2 regions of the Paenibacillus sp. UMB4589-SE434 genome follow, and region 2 is predicted to be linked to the other one. Evidence: a T-box and tRNA genes for the amino acid it is inferred to sense, from the RefSeq annotation. Region 2 holds a T-box; the other holds one or more tRNA genes.

Region 1 (15,050 bases), on a different contig from region 2:
CGAGCATGACTTTCCAAGCACCGTTCTGCCCAGCGTGTCGTCCGTTCCAATGAATGCTTGACATAAGCATGCTCGGCAGGAAAAGGTGCACATTCATCAAAAGCCATCATGATATCAGAGCCCAAAGCATTTTGAATCTCCATCGCCTTCTCGGGCGACAGGAACAGCTTATCACCGTTCAAATGAGAGCGGAAATGAACACCCTCTTCTTCGATCTTGCGCATGTCGCTCAAGCTAAATACTTGAAAACCGCCGCTATCTGTCAGAATGGCACGATCCCAATTCATAAACTTATGCAGTCCACCAGCTTCACGCACGATCTCGTGTCCCGGGCGCAAAAACAAATGATACGTATTACTCAAAATAATACGAGCTTCCATTTCCTTCAGTTCTTCCGGGCTCATTGTCTTTACTGTCGCCAATGTGCCCACCGGCATGAAGATCGGTGTCTCAAAGGAACCGTGCGGTGTATGCACAATGCCAAGACGCGCGCCTGTTTGCTTGCACGTCTTTATATGTTCGTAAGTCACTGCTGCCATGTTAGTGATCATCCTTATCGTAGATTCGTCTAGTCTGTTCTTATTTACGTTATGAGCAATTAATTTTAAAGTGACAGTATAGCGGAATTATGGCACTTTGACAACATACATCCGCTTGTTAGCCTGCACTACCCATGGATAAACATCGCATCACCAAAACTAAAGAAACGATATTCATTGGTAACAGCTTCTTCATACGCATGCATGATGTGTTCACGTCCTGCTAAAGCACTAACCAGCATAACAAGTGTAGACTTGGGCAAATGGAAATTCGTTAGCAATGCGTCCACTACAAGGAACTGGTAGCCAGGATACATAAAAATATCCGTCCAGCCTGAGCATGCCTGAATCGGTTGCCCTGCGAATCGTTGTGCTACCGTCTCCAACGTTCTCGCTGAAGTCGTTCCTACCGCAATAACTCGACCACCCTTTGCTTTCGTATCTCGAATGAGACTCGCTGTCTCTTCAGGCATTTCATAGTACTCCGCATGCATCACATGTTCTTCCACACGCTCTGCTGACATCGGTCGGAAAGTACCGAGTCCGACATGAAGCGTCACAGAAGCGATTCGAATGCCTTTGTCCTTAATCCGCTCAAGCAGCTCCGTTGTAAAATGCAGTCCAGCGGTTGGCGCAGCAGCCGAACCTTCATGCTTGGCATACACCGTCTGGTAGCGCTCACGGTCATTCAACTGTTCTTTAATATAAGGCGGGAGCGGCATCTCCCCAAGCCGGTCTAATATTTCTTGGAAAATACCATCGTATTCAAAACGAAGCAATCTTCCACCCATATCCCGCTCTTCCACCACAACTGCACGCAGTTCCTCGCCAAAGGTAACTACAGCACCTAGCTTCAGACGCTTAGCAGGCTTAACGAGTGCCTCCCATACGTCGCCTTCCTCCTGCTTCAGCAGCAGTACTTCCATCTTAGCTCCTGTATCGGGCTTTACCCCGAACAATCGAGCGGGAATGACACGAGTATCGTTAAGGACAAGCAGATCACCGGGTTGCAAATAATTAATAATATCGGTAAACGTATGGTGCTCTACATGTCCTGAATTGCGGTCCAGCGTCAATAAACGCGATGCGGTACGATCTTGCAAAGGTGTCTGTGCGATTAGCTGTTCTGGTAAATGAAAATCAAATAAGTTCACATTCATCGTCTGTTCATCCTAACGCTTTATGAGTTCCACGTTTTTGTAATAGTATTTCAAAATCTTCTGGTAATCATACCCTTTGTCTGCCAATCCTTTGGCCCCCCATTGGGATAAGCCGACGCCATGACCATAACCCTTACCTTTAAAGAAATAGGTTGGCTGTGAATTTATTGCCTTTGCCTCGCCTTTTCCGTTTATGGCAATTGCGCCATCTTTAAGATTTTGCGGTGAAGAGGACTTGCCGTCAACGGCAGTACCGCCACTGATGCCATTCTTATCTGTAGATTTACCACTCGCTCCGGCTACTGTATAGTTGCTGCTCGATACGACCTCAAACAATGTGCTTGGCAGCCCACCGAATACACTGCGGAAGCTGTCTGGATAGCTGACTTGAATCGGCACACCGTTTACTTCCATCTTGGTCACCCGTCCGGAAGGTCCTCGACTTGTCACTGCCAGCTTCTGCACTGTGCCGCTAAAAGCGGTCTTCGTTGAGGACTTAATCATATTTGTAACTTCTTGTGCCGTATAAGGCCCACGCATCCAAGCATACTCCGTCGATTCTGGAACGGTATTTAATACGATTAACCCCGTTCCTTTATCCGCTTGGGCTACAGGATTCACATTGGATTGAATAGCTGGTATTGGCCGAATGTTTGTACCGTTCTCCTTCGGATAAGCGATTTGAAGCCCGGCTTTGTTCCGGCTCGCCTCCTTTGTCACTACGTCTTCGCGAACGTAACCGAGCGCTCCGCTAGGAAGAGCGACATAATACCAGTTTTTCTTGCCTTCTTGAATAACGTCATCGGGACTGTCGACTACTTGAAAATAGCCATAGCTTCCACCCCATACTTCACTTGGATCGGCTGTCTTTCCCCCGGCGTTCGAATTAAAGATCGCCTCGATCAGCTTGCCGTTCTGCGTGAGCACTTCACCGGCAGTCGCCTCCACGGCTGACTTGATGTTAGAATGCTCCTTCTCTGTCCCATAATAAGCTTGGCTCAGCGTCGTGTCCACGACGTTGGCAATCTCGAACTTGCCGTTCTGATACAATGCAAATGTGCGTGCAGCTACCGCTTGCGCCTTTAATGTCTCTGCTGGCCAACTAGAGTAAACTTCGCCGCCCACAACGGACACAAGGTACTGCTCAAGGGGAAGCTCATTTACAAGTGCCAGTTCTTTATTATGGACACTCACTTCCATCAGACCGCGATAGGTACGTTGTGATCGTTCCGTTACTTTAATGGTGGAGTCCTTTGCAGGTTCAATGCCCCATTTCTCATTGCCATACACACGGTAATGAGAAATCGTGCCAGAACCTGTATCTTCCAACGATTGCACCAAGGCACCGGTTGCTTGTACTGGTCGAATATTAACGGCTGGCAGAGCTTGTCCGATCGTTGCTTGTACATTATCCAATGCAGCTTGAGAGCTCGCTTGTCCTACCCATACAGCAGCAGTTGTCTTGCCGCTGCTCTGAATAATGACTACATTTGCATCAAAGCTGGCATCGAGCAGCAGTTGCAGCGTCGTCTTTGCCTCGGCCAAGCTGTTATAGGTCCCGGCTTGGAGGTAATGCGGTCCCGCTATCGTCGACCGCGCACCCTGCAAAGAGGCTTGTATCGAAGCATCTCCTTCATACCGTTTGAGTGCTTGAGATGCTTCATTCTCCGTATTATAGTAACCAGCATATACGGCGTAGAATGTTGCTCCTCTACGAGGAATATGTATTAATCTGGCGGAATCAGAAACCTGAACTTTCTTAAGAACGGCTTGTGCCGTCGCTTTGTCTTTTGTTTCAATGACCTTAATTTGATACTGATCCATACTATATCGTGCTTGCGAAATACCCAGTGCCAGCTCATTCTGTGCTGTTCTCGCCTGTACTGTAATTGTTTCTGGTGAAGTCAGCGTAACCTGCTGCGTATGTCCCGGCGACTTGTTTCCCAGATTTGCAAACAGTGCGGCGCGAATGGTCTCCCCCGCCGTCACTTTCGCTTTATCCGCAGCAGCTTGGCCGCTCACCTTCGAACCGGTGTTGGCTGCCGCGGCTTGTGCATGATCATGAAGCAGCGGACTTCCTAATAGCAAGGCACTCGCTGCTAAACATAATAATGTGCGTCTTACTCGAATCATCTAACAACATCTCCTTCTCTCCGTTAAAACAAGCTGTATACTCATATACGCTGGACGCGTGTATTAGTTTTTGTCTGGCATTGGGATGCCTAGATGGGCATAAGCCTGCGGCGTCGCAACACGTCCGCGTGGAGTACGCTGGAGAAAGCCGATTTGCAACAAATAAGGTTCGTACACATCTTCAATTGTCTGACTTTCTTCTCCAATCGTTGCCGCAATCGTGTCCAGACCAACCGGACCGCCGCGGAAGTTCATAATCATCGCCTGCAGCATCTTATGGTCGATCTGATCGAGGCCCAACTGGTCAACCTGAATGGACTTCAGCGCCTCATTAGCCAGTTCTGTCGTAATAATTCCATCTCCGCGGACCTGTGCAAAGTCACGGACACGCTTCAACAGACGATTCGCAATTCGTGGTGTTCCCCGCGAACGAATTGCAATCTCATCCGATGCATCTCCCAGCACCTCAACGCCAAGAATATCAGCGGCACGTGAGACAATGTAGCTAAGCTCATCTGTCTTGTAGTACTCCAAGCGGCTGACGACTCCAAAACGATCACGCAGTGGAGCAGACAACAATCCAGCACGTGTTGTAGCACCTATTAGCGTAAACTTGGGCAGATCGAGCCGAACTGATCGAGCACTTGGACCTTTGCCGATAATAATATCAAGCGCAAAGTCCTCCATCGCAGGATACAGCACTTCCTCTACTGTCCTGTGCAGACGATGAATCTCATCGATAAACAGAACATCGCCTTCCTGAAGATTCGTCAGCAGTGCCGCCAAATCTCCGGGACGTTCGATGGCTGGACCTGAAGTCGTACGTATACTGACACCGAGCTCATTCGCAATAATATTGGACAATGTCGTCTTCCCAAGTCCAGGCGGCCCGTACAGCAATACGTGATCGAGTGCTTCCTTCCTCATCTTGGCAGCCTCAATGAACACCTTCAGATTGTCCTTCACCTGCGCCTGCCCAATATATTCATTTAAATATCGCGGCCGCAGACTAAGTTCAACCGCTTGATCCTCCATCATGAAGTTGGCCGAAATAATACGCTCGTCCATTCGTCAACCGCCTTTCTTTCCTCTAAAAACGTTCTGATCTGGCAAAAAGCCATGGCAAAGGCGAAGTTAGACATCCTGTCAGACACCTTGCTGCTAATCCCAATCTAGTACAACTTAAGCCTTAAATAACTGTTGCAATGCCTTCTTCATTAAAGAATCCACACTTTCATCCGCATGGACACGATGCTGTAGTTCATGCCATGCATGATCCAGCTCGTTATCCCTGTAGCCTAACGCCTTCAGCGCTTCGCGTGCTTCGCTCCATGCAGGATGTCCATCATCGCTTACAATTGTCGGTGTATCCAAGAATAGGGATTGTGCCGTTAAGCTCAAATCCAGTCCAATCGAATCCAGCTTGTCCTTCAGATCAAGCACAAGCCGCTGTGCCGTCTTCTTGCCGATACCCGGCAGCTTAGTTAGAAACGCAAGGTTTTCTTGCTGAATCGCCATCACAACTGCTTCTGGCTTGCCCCCTGCCAGCATGCCAAGCGCTACCTTGGGTCCGATGCCATTTACATCAATCAGGCGTCTGAACAGCTTCTGCTCCTGACGACTGCTGAATCCGTAAAGCAATATAGCGTCTTCACGAACATGATGATGCGTATACACCGTAACGGGCTCAACTGACTTGGCAAATACATATGGATTAGGACAATACACACGGTAGCCGATTCCATTCACATCAATGATCACATACTCTGTCTCTAAATGGGCTACTTGCCCTCTCAAAAAATCTATCATCGTCGCAATACCCCGTTCAATTGGTCTTGTAATCCGCTCGAGTGCGCATGGCAAATCGCGATGGCCAGCGCATCCGCCACATCGTCAGGCTTAGGAACCGTCTTCAGCTTCAAAAATAGCTTTACCATCTCTTGCACCTGCTTCTTCTCTGCCTTGCCGTAACCAACAATTGCTTGTTTCACTTGCATGGGCGTATACTCCGCAATCGGAATACCACGCTTGGCCGCAGCCAGTATCGTAACGCCCCGTGCCTGACCTACCGAGAAAGCCGTCGTAACGTTGCGATTGAAAAACAACTTCTCCACTGCCATAGCGTCAGGCTTGAATTGATCCAACAACTGCTCCGTCGCCTCGAACACTTGCAGCAGCCTCACCTCGGGTGCGGTAGTTGATTCGGTCTGAATCGATCCGAACTGCACAGGAGTAATTCTACTGCCCTGCTTATCAACAAATCCGAACCCAACTATAGCAATTCCCGGGTCAATCCCCAAAATGCGCAAAAAAAATCTCTCCCTTACCGAACCATGTCACAAGCGAACATATGTGTTCTCTTATTATAACATAGATCGGCAGGAAGAGAATGAGACTTGAGATGATCCAATTGATTCAATTTCGCACTCGAAACGAACTTAAAAATTCACTATTAGCCTTCCATATCAAGCACTTCATCTTTTGTTTTTGCGGGATGAATCCCTTTAAATGCCACTTTGAGCATCGGTGGTGTTACCAATGTAGTTAATATAACCACGATGACAATCGGGGTAAAGTACTGCACGTCAAACAAATTGCCCGCAAGTCCGGTGGTAGCAATAATGAGTGCTACTTCACCACGAGATACCATACCAGCACCGATACCGATCGCACTTTTGCGATTGAAGCCAGTTAATCGTGCACCGAATCCACATCCGATTAATTTCGTTACAATCGCAATCAGTGTAAACACAACTACAAACCAAATATGTTCGCCCAGACCTTCGAATGAAACTTTTAATCCTACGCTCACAAAGAAAATCGGGACAAATATCGCATACGCAATCGGCTCAATCTTGTGCTCAACCTCGTGCTTAAATTTGGTTTGGGAGATCGCAATTCCGGCTGCAAATGCTCCAATAATCCCAGCTACACCAAGCCATTCTGCACCGTAAGAGAAGAAGAAGCAAATAATAAGTGCCGCACTAATAACAGCTTCCGACACTTGGAGTGGAGCGAGCCACTTCATCACACGCGGCACGACAAACCATCCCAGCACAATCGCGCCTGCGAAGAACAGTACCTTTTTCCCGATTACCAAACCAATAGAGACATCGGCACTGCCGCCTAGAAAGCTCAACATAAAGGCCAGCAAAATGACAACTAATACGTCATCAACCACTGCTGCTCCTAATATAGTCGTACCTTCACGCGAGCTGAGCTGGTTCATATCCTTCAACGTCTGGACAGAAATACTGACTGACGTCGCACATAACAGCAGCCCAACAAACATAGCTTGTGTGCTATCCAGTCCGAAGGCCGCACCTCCGGCATACCCCCCTATGAAAGGAAGAATAATACCACCTATAGCAACTGCAAACGCAGATTTCCAATTTTTCTTTAACTGTTCCATATCTGTTTCCAAGCCTGCGATAAACATCAGTAAAATGACCCCAACTTCGGCCATCTCGGAGATCAGATGACCTTCATTGACCCAACCTAACACTGCTGGACCGATCAAAATTCCTACGACCAACTTGCCTAAAACACTTGGTTGTCCAAGTCGCACAGACAAGTCTCCGGCCAGCTTCGTAGCCACCAAGATAATAAGTAACATTAGCATAAGTTCCATACACATTCCCCTTTCAGCAAACCTTAGTATAACCGTAAACCGACTTTATCTTTTATCGGATTCTTCAACATGGGCAAGCCTATTACAGTATGCTGTGTGCATACCTATACTTGAGATCTGGCGAAGATCATACAACAGTACTGCGAAGCATGGAAGCAGCACCGTATATAGGCAAAAAAAGAAGGACGTCGGTTACGGCGTCCTGTTTGGGTTTCCCTCATCTATTATTACGTTAAGGCAATGTAGTCGGTTTCATCACTTTCTTGGTATCTTCTACCGCATAATCACTAAATGTGGAAAGCACACTATTATATTCATCTATATCTGTAATTCTAATCCCATCCTTAAGCTGTTTGATCACTTGAGGCGGTAATGCACTCTCTACTGATTCCACATCCAATTGGAAAAACGTTCGAATCACTTTCTCCTTTTCAGGTGTGCCCTCGTATAAGGTTAATTTTCCGTCACGGTCTACACCAATAAACGCATTCCGCTTGCATGTCTCCGACAGATCATCAATTTTCTGCTCCAGTACAACACGGTTATGCTCATCGAAGGAAGCTATCCAATCCGGATGGTCAAGTAAAGAACGCACAATCTCAGAAGAAGGCCTGGAACCGAGAATATCGTCTGTCTGACCGCAAATATACTGCATACGATGCACAACGATGTAATGTGTATTTCGGTCAGATAACCGCTTCATCACTTGTTCCGTCAACGCGTCCTTATGGATGGCGTTCGCCTCGTGCAGCGGGGCAAATGTTTCTGCAACTGCATTCATCTGCGTCTCGCTTGCGTCAGTCTTCTCTCGTGTAGCATCCATAAGTCTTACTCCAATGACGAGTGCCCCGATAAATAATAGCAATGTAGCTAACGACCAAAGCGGCCGCTTCCAGCGTTTTAGAAGCTTTTTGAGCTGATTCATGCGAAAAGAGAACCATGTATTGGAACGATGCTCCCCAGTCATAACAATCCCCTTCATTTCCACTTTTTTTATAGTGTGGCCAAACGAAGGGGAACTCTATACTTATTAAATTCAATTCATCTATTCATGTTTGTGCCGAGCTGATTACTCATGCGAAGCAGGCAGCCATGTGCTGCGTCGAGCGTTGCGCATGACGGCAATCGCCATCAGTACCAGTATTATAATGAGCGTGCTTAGTGCTGCAATCGGCCAATCAAATGGCAAATCCATATCCATCAATACCAGTTGGGCTCCTTGCAGCAACTTGGAAGGCATCCATCCACTAGACGCTGGAAGCAGACCCGATAGAATACTTGTCATCATAGCGGCGGCCAGCGCAGCAAAAGCTGAACCACCTGCATGATTAAGCAGTGAGCTCATCGCTACCGTAAGACTTGATATCCATATGAACCATCCTAATGCAAGGCAAGCTGCTGTCACGCCGGATAATATATCGATATGCCCAATCAACTGCTCCGTGTAATACCAGGAACATAAATAACCAATCAAGACTGAGGGAATAGTCAAAGAGACGGCTCCCGCCCACTTCGCCATCATGTAGCTGACATGGGATACCGGCTTAATCAACAGCGCAGCAGCCGTTCCAGACTTTAATTCGCCTGATACCGCTCCCATCAAGGCGAGTACAAGTACCAATAAACCAACGGTATTGAATTGACTTAGTGTTTGACCAAGCACCTCGCCTGGCACAGGGAGTGGAATCTTTATTATCGAGCCCTCCGGCAGGCTCCCAGCCATCGACAAAATGTCAGGCATAAATTTCATGGTGACTGGCTGAGCAATACCCAGAGCAGCAAATACTAACGGCACCCAAATCCATTTATAATTACGCAGCATTTCCTTACATTCTTTCTGGTAAAGAACGAACCACGTTCTCATGATCCCACCGCCTTCATAAACAACTGCTCTAATGTGTTTACGCCTGCTTCAAAGCTAACGAGCGGAATTTGTTGTTCGTGAATCTGCCGCAACAAATAATCCCTTGCTTCATCATAACCCTGTACAGTTAATTCGGCTCGTGTGGAGCGGATCTCTGCTGCTTTAACAAAAGGGAGTTCCCCCAATTTGTGCAGCCAGGCAAGTGCAGCTGGCTGCTGCTCGACCTCAATCGAAAACAGAGGATCAGTTGATTGTTTGCGCAGTGTATCCCATTGACCCTGCATCAATATACTTCCTCGTTTCAAAATAATAAGCTCATCACACAAATCTTCAGCATCATGCAGCACGTGAGTGGAGAACAAAATAGTTGTACGACGTTTCAGCGATTGAAGCAGTGCCATAACCTCACGCCTGCCAATGGGATCGAGCGCAGATACTGGTTCATCAAGCACAAGCAGTTCTGGCTGCGCAATCATGGCTTGGGCAAGACCGAGCCTCTGCTTCATTCCGCCCGAATATCCACCGATGCTCCGCTGCCCCGCGTCCGCCAGTCCTACTATTTCTAGCCACTCATCCGCAGCAATACGGGCTTGACGCTTGCTGCTGCCTGTTAATTGCGCCATCATTTGCAGCCATTCACTGCCATTCATCCAATAGTGAAAGCTTGGTGACTGCGGCATAAATCCAATCCAGCGTCTTAGATCCCCTTGATGTTTCTTACCCGTCTTATCAATCATAGTAACCGATCCTGAGCTTGGTTTGGTTACGCCTGTCAGCATATGAAGCGTTGTTGTCTTCCCTGCTCCATTCGGACCGAGAAGAGCTGTACAACTGCCGCTCGGTATCTTAAAATTAACGGCGTCGACTGCTTTATGACTGCCGTATTCTTTGCTTAATTCGGATATGACGAACTCGCTCATCTTTGCTCCTTTCTGCCTATTAAGAAATAAGCAATGCATCCAGGCATGTTTAACAATATAATAATGGCCAACCAAAGTCCTTTAGGTCCGTTAGTCGACTCTGTCTTATCTAGCGATACTAAAGCCACAACCATTAATATAAGTTGTATGACAAGCAGCGGCATAATGATATTCCACGGTATATCGGACCATGACATATTCATAACGATGTCCCCCTCTTATTCAGCAGTGAAATACTTCCCTTCATTCCACTCACCTATTTAGCTGCTTTTCTCCATGGTCTAACGACGAAGAGAATGTATAAGATAGTGGGCAAAGGGATACTGATAAATCCCCACAGCGCCCATAACCACGGATAATAGCCATGCTTGCGTGCATGCAGAAACAAACAGGTGCCTTGTGTGATCAACATAGGGACGAGCACACACAATACCCACAACGGAATATCACTCCCATTATTCATGAGACGTCCCTCTTCTCCGTCGCTTGATTTTATATTCTCGTGTGAGCAATCCGCCCAGGACGCCGATCAATAACACGAACTGCAGCAAGACATATACGGATATATCGGTCACTGCCAAAGCCAATCCACCTAGCAACACGACAACAGCAACCAACCACAACACACTTAATTCACGCCAAAGTGCTTGCTTTTGCCTTTGTTTATGTTCCGTAAGCATAGCAATCAGATACTTCTGATCGGGGATCGGCTCCTCTTCACTGAGGACATCAACTTTGGCAAGCTCTCCCTTGAGCAGAGCTGTCCATTCCTCTTCTGTCTCTGGCAACTTTTTAGGATCCATGTCTTATTTCAGCTCCTTTCGAATGTGCTCAATACCATAAAAGACACGGGATTTGGCAGTTCCTTCGCTCAAGCCAAGCATCTCTGCTATTTCCGGATAGGTATAGCCATAATAATGCTTTAATAAGATCGCAGCCCGCTGCTCCGGTGGAAGTTTTCCTAAGGAATCTAGCAGATCTGTCCACTCTTCATTATGGGCCTCCATCTGAAAACGCATTGAGCGTATGGCCTGCTCCTGCCAACGCTTCTCGACTTTTTGTCTTCTTATCAGATCAACATAGATTCGAGTAGCTATTGTAATCAACCAGGACGAGAATTTGGAGGAACCGTTGTACAAATGCAGCTTCTCCATGCTCTTAAGCATCGTATCCTGCACGATATCATCTGTTAAAGCCGGATTCATCGTCAACTTCAACACATAGTTCCGAACAAAGGTGTAATTCTGTTGTAACAGGAGGGCGAGTGCAGCCGTGTCCCCTGCTCGAGCAAGGTCAATAGTATGCTGTTCGGTAATCGCTCTCACACCCTTTGTATTTAAGTTGTATCGACTGCAGTCCCAAGTAGTACGATGAAGACTGTCCATTCGTTCAAAGCAATGCAAAAAATATATTTTATAATGTTTAGGAAATCATTTGTGAGCTAATATCAGATAAAACCATCTATTAAATTGGAATGATGTTATGTAGAGAGGAAATTGCTTGAAGTAAGATTTGCGGAAGCTATCTAATAAGTATGTATATCTGAATGTTATCCCAGTCAATCATCAATCGGAAGTATAATAAAAAAACAAAAACCGTCGGCACATAACCGACGGTTCTTCATATTAATGGTCGGGACGACACGATTTGAACATGCGACCCCTTGGTCCCAAACCAAGTGCTCTACCAAGCTGAGCTACGTCCCGAACTACATTATGGTGCCGGTGAGAGGACTCGAACCTCCACGGTTTCCCTCACGATTTTGAGTCGCGCGCGTCTGCCATTCCGCCACACCGGCATATCAAGTTGTAAAGATGGCGCGCCCTGAGAGATTCGAACTCCCGACCTTTTGATTCGTAGTCAAACACTCTATCCAGCTGAGCTAAGGGCGCATATAATGGAGCGGACAACGGGATTCGAACCCGCGACCCTCGCCTTGGCAAGGCGATACTCTACCACTGAGCTATGTCCGCATATCTTTAATTTTCTCGTTCATACGGCAATATACTCTTTCTTTCGCCGTGTCCCGTTTCGCGAGGACATGATCTAATATATCAGACTAAATATTAAAATGCAAACTTTTTTTCTGATTTTTTTAGTGGTATTTTTTTCTTGACCTCAATGAATCGTCGTGATAAATGGCATAAGCCGTTACCTATTTCGCTTCGTCATCATATCTTTTAATAATTGACTTTGTAATGTGAAATGCCTTTCCCCTTATAATCACGAATTTGGCCATGTAAAAGGAGGTGTGCCTTGTGAGCGAATCGTTATACATCCACAATGTCGGTACCCTTTATGAACCTACTGGCTACGCAAAGGCTAACCGACAACTTGTACTTGAGCTGGCGAAGAAAGGGGTACACGTTCGTTTTACGCCAATTCACGCTGAGCAAGTAAGAGTACCGCTTGATCCCAATGTAGAAGCCATATTGGGAACCTTGACACACACACCGCTGCCACCAAGACATCCCATGCTGTTCCACTATCCCGCTTACCATTTTGTGAAGTCGAGTGTGCAATATACAATTGGGATGACCATGTTTGAGTGCAATCGACTTCCCTTCAACTGGGCAAGAAGATGCAACATGATGGATGAAATATGGGTGCCTTCCACCTTTAATAGAACTTCCTTCGCCCAGAGCGGCATCCCGCTGCACAAAATTCACACCATGCCCTATGGTGTCGATTCCGTCCTGTTCCAGCCGCGACCAAGCACGATTCCGATCCCAGGGAGAAGACAATATGCGTTCCTTGCTGTCTGCTCTTTTGATGAGCGCAAAGGCATCGAGACGTTAGTATCTGCCTTTTTCGAAGAATTCGATGAATCAGAAGATGTATGCCTAATTTTGAAAACGAGAGCCTCCAGCGAGCAGGAAATCTTACAACAACAGCATTATATTGACCGGATATCCGTGCAAGTAAGCGATAAACCACGTCCTTCTGTCATTTTATTATCAACGACTGGAAGTTGGTCCGAAGAGCAATTGGCTGCGTTATACAATACTGCTGATTGTTATGTCCTGCCAACAAGAGGAGAAGGCTGGAGCTTAACCGTGATGGAAGCCATGGCATCAGGCTTGCCCGTCATCACGACTAATTGGTCTGCTCATTTGGATTTTATGAACGATAGCAACGGCTATCTGATCCAAGTACAAGGATTTGTGGCATCTAATCCTGCTTATCCTCGGCTGTATTGGGCTATACCTGACAGGAACCATCTGCGTCTGCTCATGCGGCATGTATACACTCATCCGGAAGAAGCCGCTGCAAAGGCTGAGCTAGGAAGACGCATCTTAACTGAACAGTATACTTGGGAGCAGAGTGCGACTCAGATGATTAGCAGGCTTCAGCAACTGCACAACCTCTAAGAATGGAGGGAGAAATAGAGTGATCAGCTTAATTATACCTACTATTCATCAGGTCGATTTGGTTCAGCAATGCGTCAATAGTTTCCGTGCAACCATCAACGATTTGCCTAACGAAATTATCGTTGTTGATGATGGGAGTCCTCCCCCCGTTCAACAAGCTTTGTCCGCGTGGGCAGCATCAGAGCAACTTAGGCTCATCACACGAACAAGTAACGGCGGGTTCAGCAAAACGGTGAATGAAGGCATTGCGGCTTCACTCGGCCATTATGTAGTACTCGCGAACAATGACATTATCTTTGAGCAGATGGGCTGGCTGAGCCAAATGCTGCATACGATGAATTCTTCTCCCGATATCGGCATTGTCGGTGCCCGTTTGCTTTATCCGAATCAAACCATTCAGCATGCAGGGGTGTTTCCTTCTACTAGAGGTTACTTTGATCACCGTTATCGTCATCAGCCTGCCGATTATCCACCTGCATTAGCTATCGAAGACGTCAATGCGGTTACAGGCGCCTTAATGCTTATACGTAGAGACGTGATCCACACGATTGGCCTGCTATCTGATTTATATTTTATCGCCTATGAGGATGTAGACTACTGCTACAGAGCTAGGAAACAAGGTTGGCGAGTCGTGTATTGTGGAACAGCCTCGGCTGTACATCTGGAAGGCTATACGCGCGGCACAACTAGAGCTAACAAAAACCGTTATTGGCGCCATAAGGAACTGGAAGCCAGAAGGCTGTTTTGGGCAACTTGGAAGGGAGAGCGTCTATAAGACATGTCAACTTTAGAAGTTGTATACGTATTGGAGAAGGTTGGATTATCCGGCGGCATTAAAAATGTGATCGAACAGGTCAATCGACTGCATCAATCCGGTGTTAAGGTGCACTTATTTGCTCTCGACGGGCAGCCTACATGGTTTCCACTTCACATCAAAATTAGAAGCTTCGCGAGCTATACGCTTATGTTTAAAGAATTAAAATCCATGCATGCCATCAAGATTGCTACATGGTGGAGGACCCTGCCGGTCGTCTGGAACAGCTGCGATCCAAATCAAGGCGGTCAAGGGGTCCCTTTATATTTGGTACAGGATATTGAAGAAAGCTATTATCCAAATCTGCCCGATATGCAGGAACGAGTCAGACAGACCTATCGCCTGCCTGTCCGCATGCTTACTATTGCAGACTGGACCACCAATGAGCTGCTGCATCGTTTTCGACAACATGCCACCAACATTTCTATCGCGGTTGATCTCGATATGTTCAAGCCTAATCGCACCCACGACTATGATCCATACCGCATACTGGCCTGCTCCCGCAAAAGCCAGCATTTAAAAGGGTTCGAGGTTACGGTTCGCGCCATACAAGGGGTATGCAAATACGTACCACAAGCGTCGCTAGTTACTTTTGGCATCGAGCCACCACGGATAAAA
Region 2 (15,050 bases):
CCATGTACAGCTTAGTTGCTTCCAGTGCCGTCAGACTATCCTTAGGGGAATTTCGCAGATGTTTCATCATGTGATATAACATCTCCTGAAACATCGCGTGCGCACGGAACCGCTCAAGTCCATCGCCCTTTTGGAACCATCTCAACAGTTCGGTGCCGTACATCGTCCACGAGACTGATGCGTTCAGCATTAGCTCCCCTTCATTCGGGAATAAGTCGTGCGGAGGGGCAACACATTTAGGCTCTCTAGGCATCCCGCCGTCTTCCAGCACTTCATAGGCGATCGCCACAAGCTCAATCGTATCTGAAGCTGCTACATAAGCGCCGAAGGTCTGTCCAGGCGGACAGGCAAATACGGAGCCACTCTTTGCTGTATGCTCCTGCTCACCAATCGTTACTTTTCCAGCCCCCGATAGCACGATGATTAAAATATGAGTAAAGGTAAACTGCTGCGTCCACCGGACCTCACAATTGCGATGAATTATATTTACATCTCTAAGTCGAATAATCCATGCATCCACATCCTCTGCTGGGAACGATAGGTTCTCTGTTATTGCCGCTTTACTATCCATGAAGGTCCACCACACTTATGATTAATTGACGTTTGCCTGTTTACAGTCCAATGAGATGACGTTATCATTTAGCCCCATCATCACATTCGTAATTGATAATTGTTATCATTTATATGAGTATACCAAAAATTTCGCTGGAAATCGCCTCATCGCTTTTGATTAAGTGTGGGAAGATGTCAATGGTTATCGATATTGCGCGGATGACGAGTCCACAATGCAGTTGTTGTTATAATTCACACCCAACTACAGGCAGTTGAGCACAGCGCATCCTGCCAACAGTAGGCAGTTCAGTAAGTCAGCACAGCTTATTAATACCTATTTGAAGCTGCTTAACATGCATTAAGATATCATTTGTGCGCATAGTAAAGCAGGCGGTAGCCTGATTGGCGACGCCTGCCTACATTGCAGCGTTCTAGGAAGAACCTGCGGGCTCCTATTAACATTTTGCCAAGGTGAACGGACACCTATGGCCCCGTAATAGACAATTACAGCATTGCATTGCAATCGTTCGGTGAGGACTTCAACAGCCCTCTAATTGAACCTCGGCAAAACAGTGTTCCCGTTCCCACCAGAATTCACCTCGAATTACTATACTACTGATGCGTCAAGTCATACAAATAATGTATATAGTCAGTAGCAGTACCTGCCTGCCCTAACTGCCGCAGCATCGCTGTAACGTTTCCACGATGATATGTGCCATGATTAACGACATGCTGAATCAAGTCCGAGTAGCTGGTGTCCAAAGTCCCATAATGAGGATGCGAGATTTGCTTGGCTTCATCAAGATCGCCCTGCTGCTCCATAAAGTCAACGTAACGCCCAGCTAATGTGTGAAATTGTGCTTCTAATTGCTCTATGTTCCAAGTTTCCGATTCTGTTCGAATACGGCCAACCTCGGTTATCATCTCGTCAATATTGATAGTGTCATTGCTGACCGTTAACAGCCATACGTTGTCTACACTGTAGATATGCAAGAGCGTCTCCCGAATGCTCGGAAACACACTTTGCACCTGCTGAGTCCATGTAGTCGTATCTGGTAGAGCTTTCAAATGCTTTATTAGCTTTTCATTGGCCCATACATGATAACTATACAGCTTTCTGGCGTTATTCCCCATCAATACCACACTCCCATAATTGGATCTAGCCCTTTTATCATACCTTCGCTTTACTGACAATTACGGTCAGTCATGCGCAGACTTTCGTAATAATGAAGCATACGTGTCGTCACTTGAATTAGTTGGTCAATAACAAATTCAGGTTCAGTAACACGAATTGTGCCTCCATATGATAACAACAAGTAAGGCAAAGTCTCCAGCGTGCGCTCATCAAGGCAGAAACGAGCAGCAGTATCCGAGCGAGCGACCAACGCATGTCCCAATAACCAATGCGCACACAGGTCGTCAAGCGCCTGCTCCCTGCCTTCAATAACCAAAGTTACGAGCTGTTCTTTATTGTCTAAATTCGGAAGGAGCGACTGCATAAAGAATTGTTTCGCAGAGAAATCTTTTGGTTTCTCATACTGAATCTCCGTGCGATGGATCATCTTGATCCGATCCACTCGAAAGCTGCGGATCTCCTCCCGCAGGTGGCAGTGGCCCACTGCATACCACTTGCTCTTCCAATACACGAGGCCATACAGATTAAAGAGACGTGTCTCAATCACAGTCCCATAACCTTTCATATATTCAATGGATACAGCAACAAGATCCACGCCCGCAAGCTCTAACTCCTGAAGAGTCCCTCTAATGGATTCATCAACAGGGGGATGGATGACGTCCAAACCACCCGAATATCGGTTCATCGCGCTGATCTGCTCTTCGTTGCTGTACAGCCTCAGTTTCGAGATTGCCCCTTGTAATACGTCTTCATGCGGATACCCTGCTTCAATCGCAAACTTTGCTGCATGGATGAGCGTTTTTTGCTCTTCATTGTCAAACATAAGCGGAACGTCCTGAAAGTGAGCTAACAGACTGTATCCACCATGATGACCCGAATCCGATACAATCGGTACTCCGCTGGCGCACAAAGCGTCAATATATCGATACACTGTGCGAATATGGATCTCGAGCTGCTCCGCGAGCTGCTTCGCCGTCATCCGCCGCCTTGTCTTTAACAGCCATAGGATAGATAGCATGTTATCTACTTTTGACATATATGCCGCATCCCTTCACTCGATGATTAACTGGTCAAGTTGGCTGTGATACCTTATTTCATCTGAAAAGCAATCAGATACTTTACTTCATCTTAGAGGCAATCATCATCACCCATCGCAGATACCTCTTTGACACTATTTGTGTCATTTAGTGTATGCTTTTTATTATGCGATCTTGAGAGATTGCCGACATGAGGATACTCTGAAAGTTCTAACACTTGCACAAATCAGCCTCATTCTTATGGATATACCTCTCCTCCATCTCCCTCTCCTACCATTAATCAGGGTAAACGGTATACGGCCAATGGCTTGCCATGCTTGAACTTTTCACTTATTTCGTCCAACGCCTGCAGGGTGCCACTATCTAAGTTCAGCTCCACGCTGCGGCGATTCGCTTCCAACTGCTCAGCTTTGGTTGCTCCTACAATAACCGTAGACACGGCCTGCTGATGCATCAGCCACGCCAATGACAGCTCACTCGGTGAGCACCCCAAGTCCGACGCAATAGAACGAACACGTTCCACCAACGGAAGAGTCGAATCGTTAATGAACCGTTTGATATGATCATCCTTCTCCGCACGAGATCCAGCGGGAACTACTTCAGATGATGTATATTTTCCCGTTAGAATTCCACCTGCAAGCGGGAAATAAGGAATAATACCGACTCCTTGATCCAGACAACACGCCACCAACTCCTGCTCCGGTGTCCGATCGGCTAAGGAATAACTTGTCTGTGTCGACACAAAACGATTCAAACCGCATTTTCCACTAATACCAATCGCTTTCATCAGTTCCCATGCCGCATAGTTAGAAGCGCCGATGTACCTTACCTTTCCCGAGCGAACCATATCATCGAGAGTCCGCAGCGTCTCTTCAAGCGGTGTCTCTGGGTCAAAAGTATGGATCTGATACAGATCAACGTAATCCGTTTTCAACCTGCTCAAGCTCTGTTCCAACTCCAACATCAGATGATATCTGGAGGAACCGCGATCATTAGGACCTTGTCCCTTGACCAATCCTGCTTTTGTCGCCAGTACTACCTGTTGCCGTCTGCCAGCAAGGGCATTGCCAATGATCTGCTCCGATTCCGTATGTGCGTAGATGTTCGCCGTATCGATAAATGTAATGCCGCTGTCAATGGCGTGATGCAAAATACGGGCGGATTCCGTTTCATCCGCTCGTTTGCCAAAAGAATTCGTGCCAAGCCCTAATATCGATACCTTCATCCCGCTGCTGCCAAGCCTTTTATAATTCATGGTTAGTTCCTCCTGCTGAAATAGGATCTATGACTTGATGTTAAATTGAGGAAGTTACAGTCTGTATTTTATCAGAATACTGTATAAGAAGTGTAATTCTTGAAACGTCGAAGTTGATTTCTGAAATTCAAGGGGTATAATAGTATAAAATTACATCCGAATGTTCAATGATCGGGAGAGTAGTTCATGGTGGTAGTCCAAGCGAGCCGGGTTGGTGGGAGCCGGTACATTGCCAAGAATGAAACGGACCCGTGAGAAGATGCGCTGAAAGAAAGCTTAGCAAGTACGCGCGTCCGGCCAAGACCGTTATCCTGTCAGAGGGGTCAAGCTGCGGCTTGGCAACAAGAGTGGTACCGCGAATGCAATAGCCTTCGTCTCTTTTATTAGAGACGGGGGCTTTTATTATGTTATTAAGGAGGAAATCGCATGTTAAGTCAAACGCTGTTAACCCATTTAGAGCATGCTGCAGCTGCAATTTTAGAAGAATCCGGTAGTCCCATTGCGACATTCAATCCAATCACAATCGAGCAGCCATCACGTATGGAGCACGGTGATTACAGCACCAATATCGCCCTCCAATTAGCCCGCTCGCTGCGCAAATCTCCACTTCATATTGCTGAACAGATCAAAACAAGACTGGAAGAGGACGGGATGTTCGCAGGGCTAGTAAATAAAATAGAGGTTCTGCCTCCTGGTTTTATTAATTTATTTATCAATTGGACAGTGTGGGCTCAGCAGGATATGCCCGTTTTCCATGCTCATAAAACCAAAATCGTAATCGAACATACATCGATTAATCCTAACAAATCTTCGCACATCGGGCATCTTCGTAATGCCTGTATCGGAGACACGCTTGTCCGGATGCTTCAAAGAACAGGCTGCACGGTAGAAGTCCATAACTACATTGATGATCTCGGCAACCAACTTGCTGATACGGTAGTTGGCATGCTGCATACACCGATTAAGCATCAGCATGATCGTTTTGGCGATTTCTGTTGGGACTTGTATGCTCATGTGAACAAACAATACGAGCAGGACATGGAACTTCAGCAGCAGCGCTCTCATGTACTGCATGCCCTTGAAGAGGGTAACAACAATCTTGCATGGACTGGCATGCTTGTAGCTGAACGGATCGTACGTGAGCATATCGAGGAAATGGGCAGCTTTGGCATCCACTATGACTTGCTTGTCTGGGAGAGCAATATCGTCAGAGAGGGCTTCTGGGACTCAGCCTTTGAATTGCTCCAGCAGACAGACTCATTTTATCAGATCGATAAAGGCAAGCTTGCCGAATGCTGGGTGCTGCGACAGTCTGAACATGAACCACAGGGAGACGGCGCGTCAGCTTATGATGATACGACAGCCGATTCCGAGCATCATCAGGACAAAGTACTCGTTCGTTCGAACGGCATCCTAACGTATACGGCCAAGGATATCGCTTATCATCTATGGAAGTTCGGACTTCTGAACCAAGATTTCACTTATTCACCGTTTACAAATTCCTTATGGACGACTCGTGCCGGAGGAACTACACGTTCATACGGACATGCAGATGTAGTCATTAATGTAATCGATTATCGACAACAATACCCTCAAGCAATGGTCAAGCAAGCGCTGCAAACGCTCGGCTTCACGGCCCAGGCTGAGAAGCTGCATCACGTGAGCTACGGTGTGGTGTCGCTAAGCCCAAATGCCGCAAGCGAGCTGGGCATTGATACTTCTGATGGCAGATCCTCTTATGCCATGTCTGGTCGTCAGGGCATTGGAATTAAGAGTGCCCAACTGCTCGATTTAATGGAGAAGGTGATCACAGACAAGCGCTCAGATCAGACTGGTATGAGCAGCCGTGATATTGCGGCCGCAGCCATTCGATATTACCTGCTGCGCTTTAATCTCCAGACTGAAGTTGTACTGGATCTTCAGCAAGCAACAGAAATTACAGGCAACACGGGCGTATACGTCATGTATGCACATGCACGTGCGACGACTTTACTGCAGCGTGCAGCACAGGAGCATCGTATCGAGCCAACTGCACCGAAAGATATCTCCCATCTCGAAAAAGCAGAATACGCGCTGCTGCGTCATATTGCCAAATGGCCAGATACATTACAGTCCGCTTGCAAAGAGCTAGCACCGAACACGATCTGCACATATGCGTTTGAGCTTGCAACGCTGTTTAACAACTTCTATGCGGTGTGCCCTATTCTGAAAGCAAGCCGCGAGAGTCAAGTCTTCCGTGTATGGCTAACAGCCAAATTCAAGGAAACACTTTGTGACGCGCTCCAAGTGTTAGGCTTGCCGACACCGGAACGCATGTAAGCCGGCCAGGTATGGCGGGCTATTTCGACAACGGATCGAATAGCCCGCTACCATGTAATCAGCACATTGGCCCTTCACAACACTCGCATTACACCTGTTCCAATACCGCTTGGATATGCAAGCAAGCCTTTTCAACCGTCATGATCTGCTTTTCGCCGCTAGAGCGCTCTTTCAGCTCGACTAAGCCGTTTGCTGCATCCTTGCCTATCACTATACGCAGCGGTATGCCCATTAAGTCGGCGTCTTTCAGTTTTACGCCAAGCCGCTCATCCCGGTCATCAAGCAGCACCTCAACGTGATGCCGGCGCAACCATTCATACAAATGCTCTGCTACTTTGGTCTGCTCTGCATCTTTAACGGACACTGGAACAAGGTGGACCTGATAAGGAGCAATCGCTAGCGGCCAAATAATCCCGTGCTCATCATGATGCTGTTCAATGGCAGCTGACAACAAGCGGGAGATCCCAATGCCGTAACAGCCCATGACCATGTTCTGTTCTTTTCCTGCTGTATCCAGAAAAGTCGCTGCTAACGTCTCGCTGTACTTTGTACCCAATTTAAAAATATGTCCTACCTCGATCCCTTTGCTAAACTGAAGTTCACTCTCACATCGAGGACAACAGTCGCCTTCGACTGCATTCCGGTAATCCCCTATTCTCTCTAAAGTGAAATCACGTCCAGGCACTACGTGATCATAATGATAATCCACTTCATTGGCTCCCATGAGCGCGTCCTTGACCCCCGCCACAGCTTCATCCACAAGTATTGGAATAGACAACCCTCTAGGTCCTGCAAATCCTACAGGTGCTCCCGTAACACGGGACGTTGTCTCTGCATCGGCAAGTTGGAGCTCTGCTACACCAAGAGTATTCTTCACTTTAATCTCATTGACTTCGTGATCGCCTCGAACAACAACCGCAACCGCCTGTCCATCTGCCACATAAATCAGCGTCTTTATCATTTGTTGCGAAGCTTTACCCAACGCCTGTTTAAGCTGTCCGATCGTACGAATATTAGGGGTGTGCAGCTTAGTCATTACTGGATATGGTGTGATTGACTCCCCATCTGCTGTCATCTCACATTTGTTCTCATTCCTTGAACTGTGTGCAGCAATCGATTGCGCCTTCTCTAAATTAGCGGCATATGCACACGAAGAACAGGAAACAATCGTATCCTCCCCGATGGCTGCCAACGCCATAAATTCATGTGTCCCTCCCTCTCCGCCAATAGAGCCCGGATCTGCTTCTACTGCACGGAACTGCAACCCCATACGGGTGAATATCTGATGATAAGCCTCGTACATATTCCAGTAAGAGCGATCAAGCCCTTCCCAGTCCGTATCAAAGGAATAAGCATCTTTCATCAAAAATTCACGTCCTCGCAGCAGCCCGAAGCGAGGGCGCCGTTCATCCCGGAACTTGGTCTGAATTTGGTACATCGTCAAAGGAAGCCTGCGATAGGAATTCACCTCGCCCCCAACTAACGTCGTGATCACTTCTTCATGCGTAGGACCTAACGCAAACTCTCGTTCATGCCGATCATGGAAACGTATCAGCTCAGGACCGTAAAGAGCATATCTTCCAGATCGCTGCCATAATTCAGCTGGCTGGATAGCAGGCAGTAGCACCTCTTGAGCCCCCGCTATGTCCATTTCTTCTCGCACAATGTGCTCCAATTTACGAAGCATACGCCGTCCTAACGGCAAATAAGAGTACACCCCTGCCGCCGTCTGCCGGATATACCCGGCTCGCAGCAATAACTGATGGCTTACCGCCTCCGCATCGGCTGGTGCTTCACGCAGAGTTGGCGATAGCAATTGGCTTTGTCTCATTCGAAATCTCTCCTTTATGTCAAATGTGAAGCGTATCGCTGTATTCAGATGAAAACAAAAAAACACATTCGTCAGGGACGAATGTGCTCGTGGTACCACCCTATTTTCACCGGCGTACCCAAATACTCCGGCTCTCGACGTTATAACGGAAACGTTCCGGCGATGAGTACTCGTTTGCTTACTGGATAAAAAGCGCATCACGCCTATGGCATAATGCCCTATCCCTTTCCTCGTCGCAGCTACAAAGTAGGAAGTCGCACATCATCTGCAGGAACCTCCCAACCTATGGGTTCCCTCTCTGGGCCAGCCAAACATGCGCTTATGTCCTTGATCATCGCTGTTAATTATAAAATTAAAAGCCAGTGTATCATTAATGACCTGTACTTATCAAGCAAGAAATAAAGTTAACATGTTATTAGCCTGAGCGCTTAAACAACAGCAAGTTAGACACAAGATAAACAAAAAATGAATGGACCAGACAATCGCCCGGGGAGACGATTGCTGATCCATTCAAAGAGTGGGGTTGGGTAAACATATATGTCATAAGAAGCGGGGGCTTCTTCTATGACTGCTCTCCTGTCGCAGCTGCGACAGATTCTTCGGACTCTGCCGGAAGATGGTGATGCACGATATCATAGATCGTGACTTTGAATTCAATAATGCTGTCATCCGCTTTCTCACGGCGGGCATGACCTTCCTTGAACTGTTGGCTATTGACCCAACCTTCAAAGGATTCCCGATCCTGCCAGACGGTACGCACGACATATTCGTCGTACTCTTCGGATTGAGTGCTCGTCATAAGCTCCAGACTAACAAAGCCTGGCATGTGATGAACACGCTTGGGCTTCGCAAAGCGCTGCTTCAGATGATTCCCTTCACCCTTACGGGTACGGAGTCGGTTAGTAACGGCGATCATGTTGGGTTCCTCCTTCACAAGATGAGATTATACAGACGAGACGGCTATTGGAAATATATAAGGACGTGTTTGTTCTTGATGAATACGAACTCGTATACGAAATACTTGCTCAAACATCTCGGCCGTCATCACTTCATTCGGCGTGCCGCTCTGAACGATGCGGCCGTCCTGCATCACAATCATGCGATCACTATATTGGGCCGCTTGATTCATGTCGTGCAGCACCATGATAATCGTCATGTTGAGCTGCTCATTTAAGCGATTCATCAGCTCGAGTACCTCCAACTGATGCGCAATATCCAAATAAGTCGTCGGCTCGTCAAGGAGCAGCACTTTCGGTTTCTGGGCAAGCGCCATTGCAATCCAAGCGCGCTGCCGCTCTCCGCCTGACAAGGAGTCCAACTGGCGATCTGCCAACTGTGCAAGCCGTGTCTCATGTATCGCCCATTCAACGATGGTCTGATCAGCCTCCGAGGAGCCTGCCAGCAGACTCCTGTAAGGATGTCTGCCATACTGTACAAGATCACGTACCGTCATTTCCGATAAATCGGGCTGGATTTGGGTAAGCATGGACAACATTCTTGCAGCGTCCCGCCCCTTCATCTTTGCAATATCTCTCCCATTCAACATGACGCTTCCCTGATGGGGAGTCATAAGCCGAGCCATAATCTTAAGCAAGGTGGACTTGCCGGAACCGTTTGGTCCGATAATGCTTATCCTTTCACCTTGTTCTGCCTGCAGCGAGACCTCGTGAAGTCCAAATTTCTCAGACAGCCTATAACCAAGCTGATTGACATTAAGTACGCCCAAGGATGCCGCCTCCCCGTCTCAATAAATATAAGAAGAACGGTGCGCCGACAACAGCCAGCAAAATACCAACCGGCAGTTCGAGCGGATCAAACCAGCTTCGCGCCGCCGTATCTGCAAACACGACCAATGCCGCTCCGCCTAGAGCCGACACCGGCAGCAAGTAACTGTAGTTGTTGCCTACGATGAGCCGCACCATATGCGGTACAACTAGGCCAACAAATCCGATAAGACCAGACACGCTTACCGCAATACCTGCTAACAACGTGCTGATAAAAATCAGGAAGAGGCGGCTCCGCTCCGTCTTCTGACCAAGCAGCTTAGCTGCATCATCACCAAGTATCAGTATATTGGCATGACGCACCGCGAATATTGACAGCACGATTGCGACTGCAAAGTATGGAAGAATCATCTGAAGATGATACCAACTTACACCGCCCAATCCACCAGACAGCCATGGCAATACAGCCTGAACTCTGTCGCTGTACAATTGCATTACACCGGAAGTCACCGCACCTGCCAACGCATTGACAGCTACACCGGCCAGAATGATGCGCAGCGGTGAAGCACCACGCTTCCACGCCAAGCTGTATGTCACCATAACGGCGATAAATGCACCTATGAAAGCCGCCGCTGGCACCAAATATATCATTTCAGGTAATATCAACATAATAATGACAGCCATTAATCCTGCTCCAGCCGACACACCGATAATTCCCGGATCAGCTAGCGGATTACGCATTACACCTTGCATAAACGCACCCGATACAGACAGTGCCATTCCAACCACAACTGCAAGCAGTGTACGCGGCAAACGGAAATTCCATATGATCTGTTCCTCTGTAGACGGTTCTCTATTCACCAGCACGGCCCATATGGTACGTACCGGAATGGAAACCGCGCCGGTCGACATGCCGTACAAGAACGCCGCAATCAGAAGCAGCAGCGCGACTATAATTGCTACTAATCGCTTCCACCTGCGTGGATCTTGACCAAGGGCACTTGTTCCGGAAGCTTTACTCGCTTCCAGTTCGGCATTCATCGTAAATCACTCCGCTTCTTTTAAATGAGTCGCCAGCACTTGCAAGGAGTCAAAAATCTTGGTACCTGGGTTCGTGCCAAACAAGTGAGAAGGAAGGATGACAATATGATCTTTCTTCACCGCAGTCAGGCTGCTCCATGAAGCATTTTTGCTAATCTCTGCATCAAATGCTTTCTTCACCGCTTCAGGATCGCCATGTGTGATCAAGAAAACGACATCCGGATTGGAAGCGATGACACGCTCTGCGCTCAACTGTGCATATCCCGACATCTTCTCCATTTTAGGAAAATCAGAAGCTACATTTTTGCCACCCGCTCTTGTAAGCAGATCACCAGGCAAAGAATCCGGCATAGCAGCAAGCAGTGTACCTGGAGCACCATAGACGATCAAAGCTTTCTTGGGATTGTCTTTGTTAATCTTGCCTGCAAGCTGCAGCTTCACATCCATCGCTTGTGCGGTCGCTTTGGCTCTCTCGGACTTGCCTAACAATTGGCCAATCTTCAGCACGCTTTCCTTAATCTCATTAACCGATTCGGAATTAGTTAGGAACACTTTAGCCCCTGTCGCTTCGAGCGCCTTCACGTCCTTCACGTTTAGGCTCTTGCTGCCGATAATAAGCTCGGGTTTCAAGGCTGTAATTAGCTCATAGTTAGGCGTGTGTGCCGATCCGATTACAGCTGCATCAAGTACAGCTTTTGGAAGCTTAGTATTAGAAGTTTTCGGACGTCCGACCAGATTGCCGCCAAGTGCAGCTACGATCTGTGCATCTCCTGCCGCGAGCGTGACAACGCTTTTTACAGGCTTATCAAATGTTATTGATCGCCCTGCAAAGTCTGTTACTGTAATCTTCGATACCGTTGTTGTTGGCGCTGCAACTGCAGCCGTGCTTAAAGAAGAAAATACAAGAATCGCAGCAAGTGCGAGCTTAGAAGCTGAGCGATTAAATACACGTAACATAAATGACCCCTCCTAGAAATATGAAATAAGGAATAGCGGTAAAAAAAAAATGAAGCTGCTTGTTCGATTCGCTCTCGTGCAGAGGCTAAAATTACAAAGTTTGTTTATCGATTCGTATTCGAATCATAACCTGCTGCTTATGTAAAATGCCTATTAACGATAATGACAATCATTCTCATTTACAAGCTTGATCATAAATGATAATGAATATCATTGTCAATAAAAATAGTTAAAAACTTTTTATTTTTATGGGTGCCTCATCGACACTTTCACCGAATCACTAGTCCCCTCTGTCCATGTACGAACACGATGTATAGTAATGCGGCGGATACCATTATGAGAAGTGTAGGCACTTCCCCCTTGAATAATAGGTTAAAAATGAGCTATACTACTACTCAACTAAATGATAATTAAACGGCCTATGAAGAGCATCCAACTCGGAGGCGTTTTCGTCAAGGAATCTCATTCCCTAAGTTTACCGGCACCGCCCGTTACCGCGGAACCAAAGTGGATTGAATGCATTTGCATTCGGTCAAGTTGGGTGGCACCGCGAGCAAGCGCTCCTCGTCCCATACGGATGAGGGCGCTTTTTGTATTTTTTTAGACAAAGGAGTGCGGTGCAGAATGTTAAGCATGGATTGGATCAAGGAATATCAAGACGAGGTACAAGCGGTGGCCCTTCATAAAGGAATCGATGTATCGATATCGGAAGTGCTAGCGGTGTATGAGCAGCGGAAACAGCTGCAGATTGAGGTAGATAATCTGCGTCAAGTGAGAAATCAATCGTCGCGGCAAGTCGGAGCCTATATGCAAGCAGGAAAACAAGAAAAAGCTGAGGATGTAAAACGGCAGGTTGTCCGTATTAATGATCAGTTAGCTGGACTAGAAGTCGCCTTGCAAGAGGCCGAACAGCAATTGTCGGCACTGATGCTGCTTGTACCAAACATCGTATCACCAGATACACCGATTGGGCGCTCAGACGCCGACAATGTGCCTGTGCGTCATGTCGGCATTCGCCCTGAGTTCGACTTCGCGGTACGGGATCACGTGGAACTCGGTAATCTCCACGACATAGTAGATATTCCAAGAGGTGTCAACACATCGGGAAGCCGCAACTATTATTTAAAAGGTACAGGGGTGATGCTTCATCGCGCCGTGCAGCAGCTTGCGCTCGATTATTTGGTGCAGCGCGGCTTTACCTTGATGGACGTGCCGCTGATGGTCCGCGGGGAAGCTCTAGTTAGTACGGGATTCTTCCCATTGGGCAAGGATCAAGTATATCGGATTGCCGATGAAGACAAGTGGCTGGTAGGCACATCGGAAGTACCACTCGTCTCTTGCTATGCTGACGAGGTCATTGAGGTGAACAAGCCGCTTAAGCTTGCGGCAGCTTCCACCTGTTTCCGCAGCGAAGTGGGCTCTGCAGGCAAAGACGTCAGCGGGCTGTACCGCGTGCATCAATTCGCCAAAGTGGAACAGGTTGTGCTCTGCGAAGCCGATCCCGAGCTTTCCGAGCAGCTGCTGCAGGACATCACGCGGCATGCTGAGGAGATTCTTCAGCTGCTGGAGCTGCCATATCGTGTGATGGCCGTCTGTACAGGCGATATGGCGCAGAAGACGTATAAACAGTACGACATCGAAACCTGGATGCCAAGTCGGCAATCGTATGGTGAGACACATTCAGCGTCGAATCTGCATGACTTTCAAGCACGGCGAGCCAGCATCCGCTACCGGGATGCCAAAGGGAAGCTGACATTTTGCCACACCCTGAACAATACAGCGGTAGCGACACCGCGCATTCTGATCCCGCTGCTTGAAAATCATCAGCAGGAAGACGGCTCAATCCGGATTCCGGATGCCTTGCAGCCCTATATGTACGGCTTAAAAACGTTAGTTCCTACTCTCTAAATACAAACTAACAAGCCTTTCACCTTGTTCACTAGTAGGTGCTCCGTTGTAGTGGCCGCAGATCGTTCAAACGAACGTATCTCTGGCCCTGCACGTGCGGCAGCTCCGGGATGGAGGGAAGGGCTTGTTAACCACTCATATCAAATTACTTGACACTTGCCGGTTCCTTAAAAACAAGCAGCTGCTCGCTATACGGCTCGCGCCAACCCGCAGCTATTTTTCAGACGTCCATGATCTTAAAATGTTACTTCTATTCTTAGTTTTTTGGGAGATCTTGTTTAAGCACCTTTTATGCTCTGTTTCATCGGGATGGGGTTACATATAGTAGATTATAGGGAGTTGGGAAACGGGAATAAACAGAAAGAAACTACAAAAAAAGGCCTCGATAATTATCGAGACCTTATTCAACATCCTAACAGAACGGAAATTATAAGTCTATATTTTTCTGATTCGGCGTGGCACAATGTCATTACGTTGCGCAACGGAAATGACAACAAAACATAGGAGACAGTCAACATGTCAATTCCGGAAAAATGTAAACACTATATCCAAAACACGTCAATTGGTGATCAGATTACACAATGGCAGCTCTTGCGTCACTGGTCTTTATCTGAAGTATATCGGATCAAGCTGGCGTCAGGCGGTACGCGGATTATCAAATGGGGAGGCAGTGAGATGGCACGTGAGGCTGATGTCTACATTCAACTGCTGGCACCGCTGCATATCCGAGTTCCTCATCTATATGATCATTGGAGCAATACCTGCGGCGGCCTCATCCTTATAGAAGATGCTGGCACGTATGACCTGGAGAAACAGCCTGATTCCGAGCTGTTCCTAGAAGCTGCAAGAGAGTTAGCCAGACTTCGTGCATCCTCCATCAAGCATCTGGAAATAGGCGCCGTCCCGCTGCACGTTCGCCGGAAGTACGATATATCAGCGCAAGCTTTTATCGATCAATTATTCGAATTGCAAACATATGATGATTTCCAAGGGAATCCCGCCCTTGAGTGGGTAGCCATTACATTTCCCGCTAAAGTGAAAGAGCTATATGCTTGCATGCCTTATGCACTTGTTCACCATGATTATTTTCCAAAAAATCTGATTGTTCAACATAACAGAATTCTCGTAATCGATTGGTCTAATGCCTATCTCAGCCCTCATCTTGGCGATCTGCATGGGCTCATTCAAGAAGCACAATCACGATCAGGTGTGAGCAGAGAGCACATGCTTCATGCCTATACACATGAACTACAGCAAGGTGGCTCAAACGATGCTTGCTCTCACATTAGCT

Evidence for each region. A T-box is a leader RNA that pairs with one kind of tRNA and senses whether it is charged. The one in region 2 lies ahead of QP775_RS13660 (arginine--tRNA ligase), so its partner is inferred to be a tRNA-Arg.
Region 1: it has a tRNA-Arg gene. The T-box ahead of QP775_RS13660 (arginine--tRNA ligase) is inferred to sense a tRNA for this amino acid. The anticodon was not compared.

Annotation. Positions count from the first base shown of each region.
Region 1 covers NZ_JASOYK010000001.1:2,380,918-2,395,967, forward strand. The annotation lists gene tgt (tRNA guanosine(34) transglycosylase Tgt) at 1-539, opposite strand, end outside; gene queA (tRNA preQ1(34) S-adenosylmethionine ribosyltransferase-isomerase QueA) at 668-1,699, opposite strand; gene QP775_RS10005 (SpoIID/LytB domain-containing protein) at 1,712-3,832, opposite strand; gene ruvB (Holliday junction branch migration DNA helicase RuvB) at 3,896-4,900, opposite strand; gene ruvA (Holliday junction branch migration protein RuvA) at 5,015-5,641, opposite strand; gene ruvC (crossover junction endodeoxyribonuclease RuvC) at 5,638-6,141, opposite strand; gene QP775_RS10025 (cation:proton antiporter) at 6,285-7,463, opposite strand; gene QP775_RS10030 (BofC C-terminal domain-containing protein) at 7,696-8,430, opposite strand; gene QP775_RS10035 (ABC transporter permease subunit) at 8,533-9,327, opposite strand; gene QP775_RS10040 (ABC transporter ATP-binding protein) at 9,324-10,247, opposite strand; gene QP775_RS10045 (PLDc N-terminal domain-containing protein) at 10,244-10,450, opposite strand; gene QP775_RS10050 (sigmaY antisigma factor component) at 10,504-10,710, opposite strand; gene QP775_RS10055 (DUF5345 family protein) at 10,703-11,050, opposite strand; gene sigY (RNA polymerase sigma factor SigY) at 11,054-11,632, opposite strand; tRNA gene QP775_RS10065 (tRNA-Pro) at 11,877-11,953, opposite strand; tRNA gene QP775_RS10070 (tRNA-Leu) at 11,964-12,045, opposite strand; tRNA gene QP775_RS10075 (tRNA-Arg) at 12,063-12,139, opposite strand; tRNA gene QP775_RS10080 (tRNA-Gly) at 12,146-12,220, opposite strand; gene QP775_RS10085 (glycosyltransferase family 4 protein) at 12,506-13,618, shown strand; gene QP775_RS10090 (glycosyltransferase family 2 protein) at 13,638-14,393, shown strand; gene QP775_RS10095 (glycosyltransferase family 4 protein) at 14,397-15,050, shown strand, end outside.
Region 2 covers NZ_JASOYK010000003.1:243,935-258,984, reverse strand. The annotation lists gene QP775_RS13680 (ABC transporter substrate-binding protein) at 1-571, opposite strand, end outside; gene QP775_RS13675 (DinB family protein) at 1,165-1,686, opposite strand; gene QP775_RS13670 (helix-turn-helix transcriptional regulator) at 1,737-2,723, opposite strand; gene QP775_RS13665 (aldo/keto reductase) at 3,005-3,979, opposite strand; T-box leader at 4,138-4,361, shown strand; gene QP775_RS13660 (arginine--tRNA ligase) at 4,406-6,298, shown strand; gene QP775_RS13655 (proline--tRNA ligase) at 6,387-8,129, opposite strand; gene QP775_RS13650 (antibiotic biosynthesis monooxygenase) at 8,692-9,045, opposite strand; gene QP775_RS13645 (ABC transporter ATP-binding protein) at 9,073-9,855, opposite strand; gene QP775_RS13640 (FecCD family ABC transporter permease) at 9,842-10,894, opposite strand; gene QP775_RS13635 (ABC transporter substrate-binding protein) at 10,901-11,851, opposite strand; gene serS (serine--tRNA ligase) at 12,476-13,759, shown strand; gene QP775_RS13625 (phosphotransferase) at 14,276-15,050, shown strand, end outside.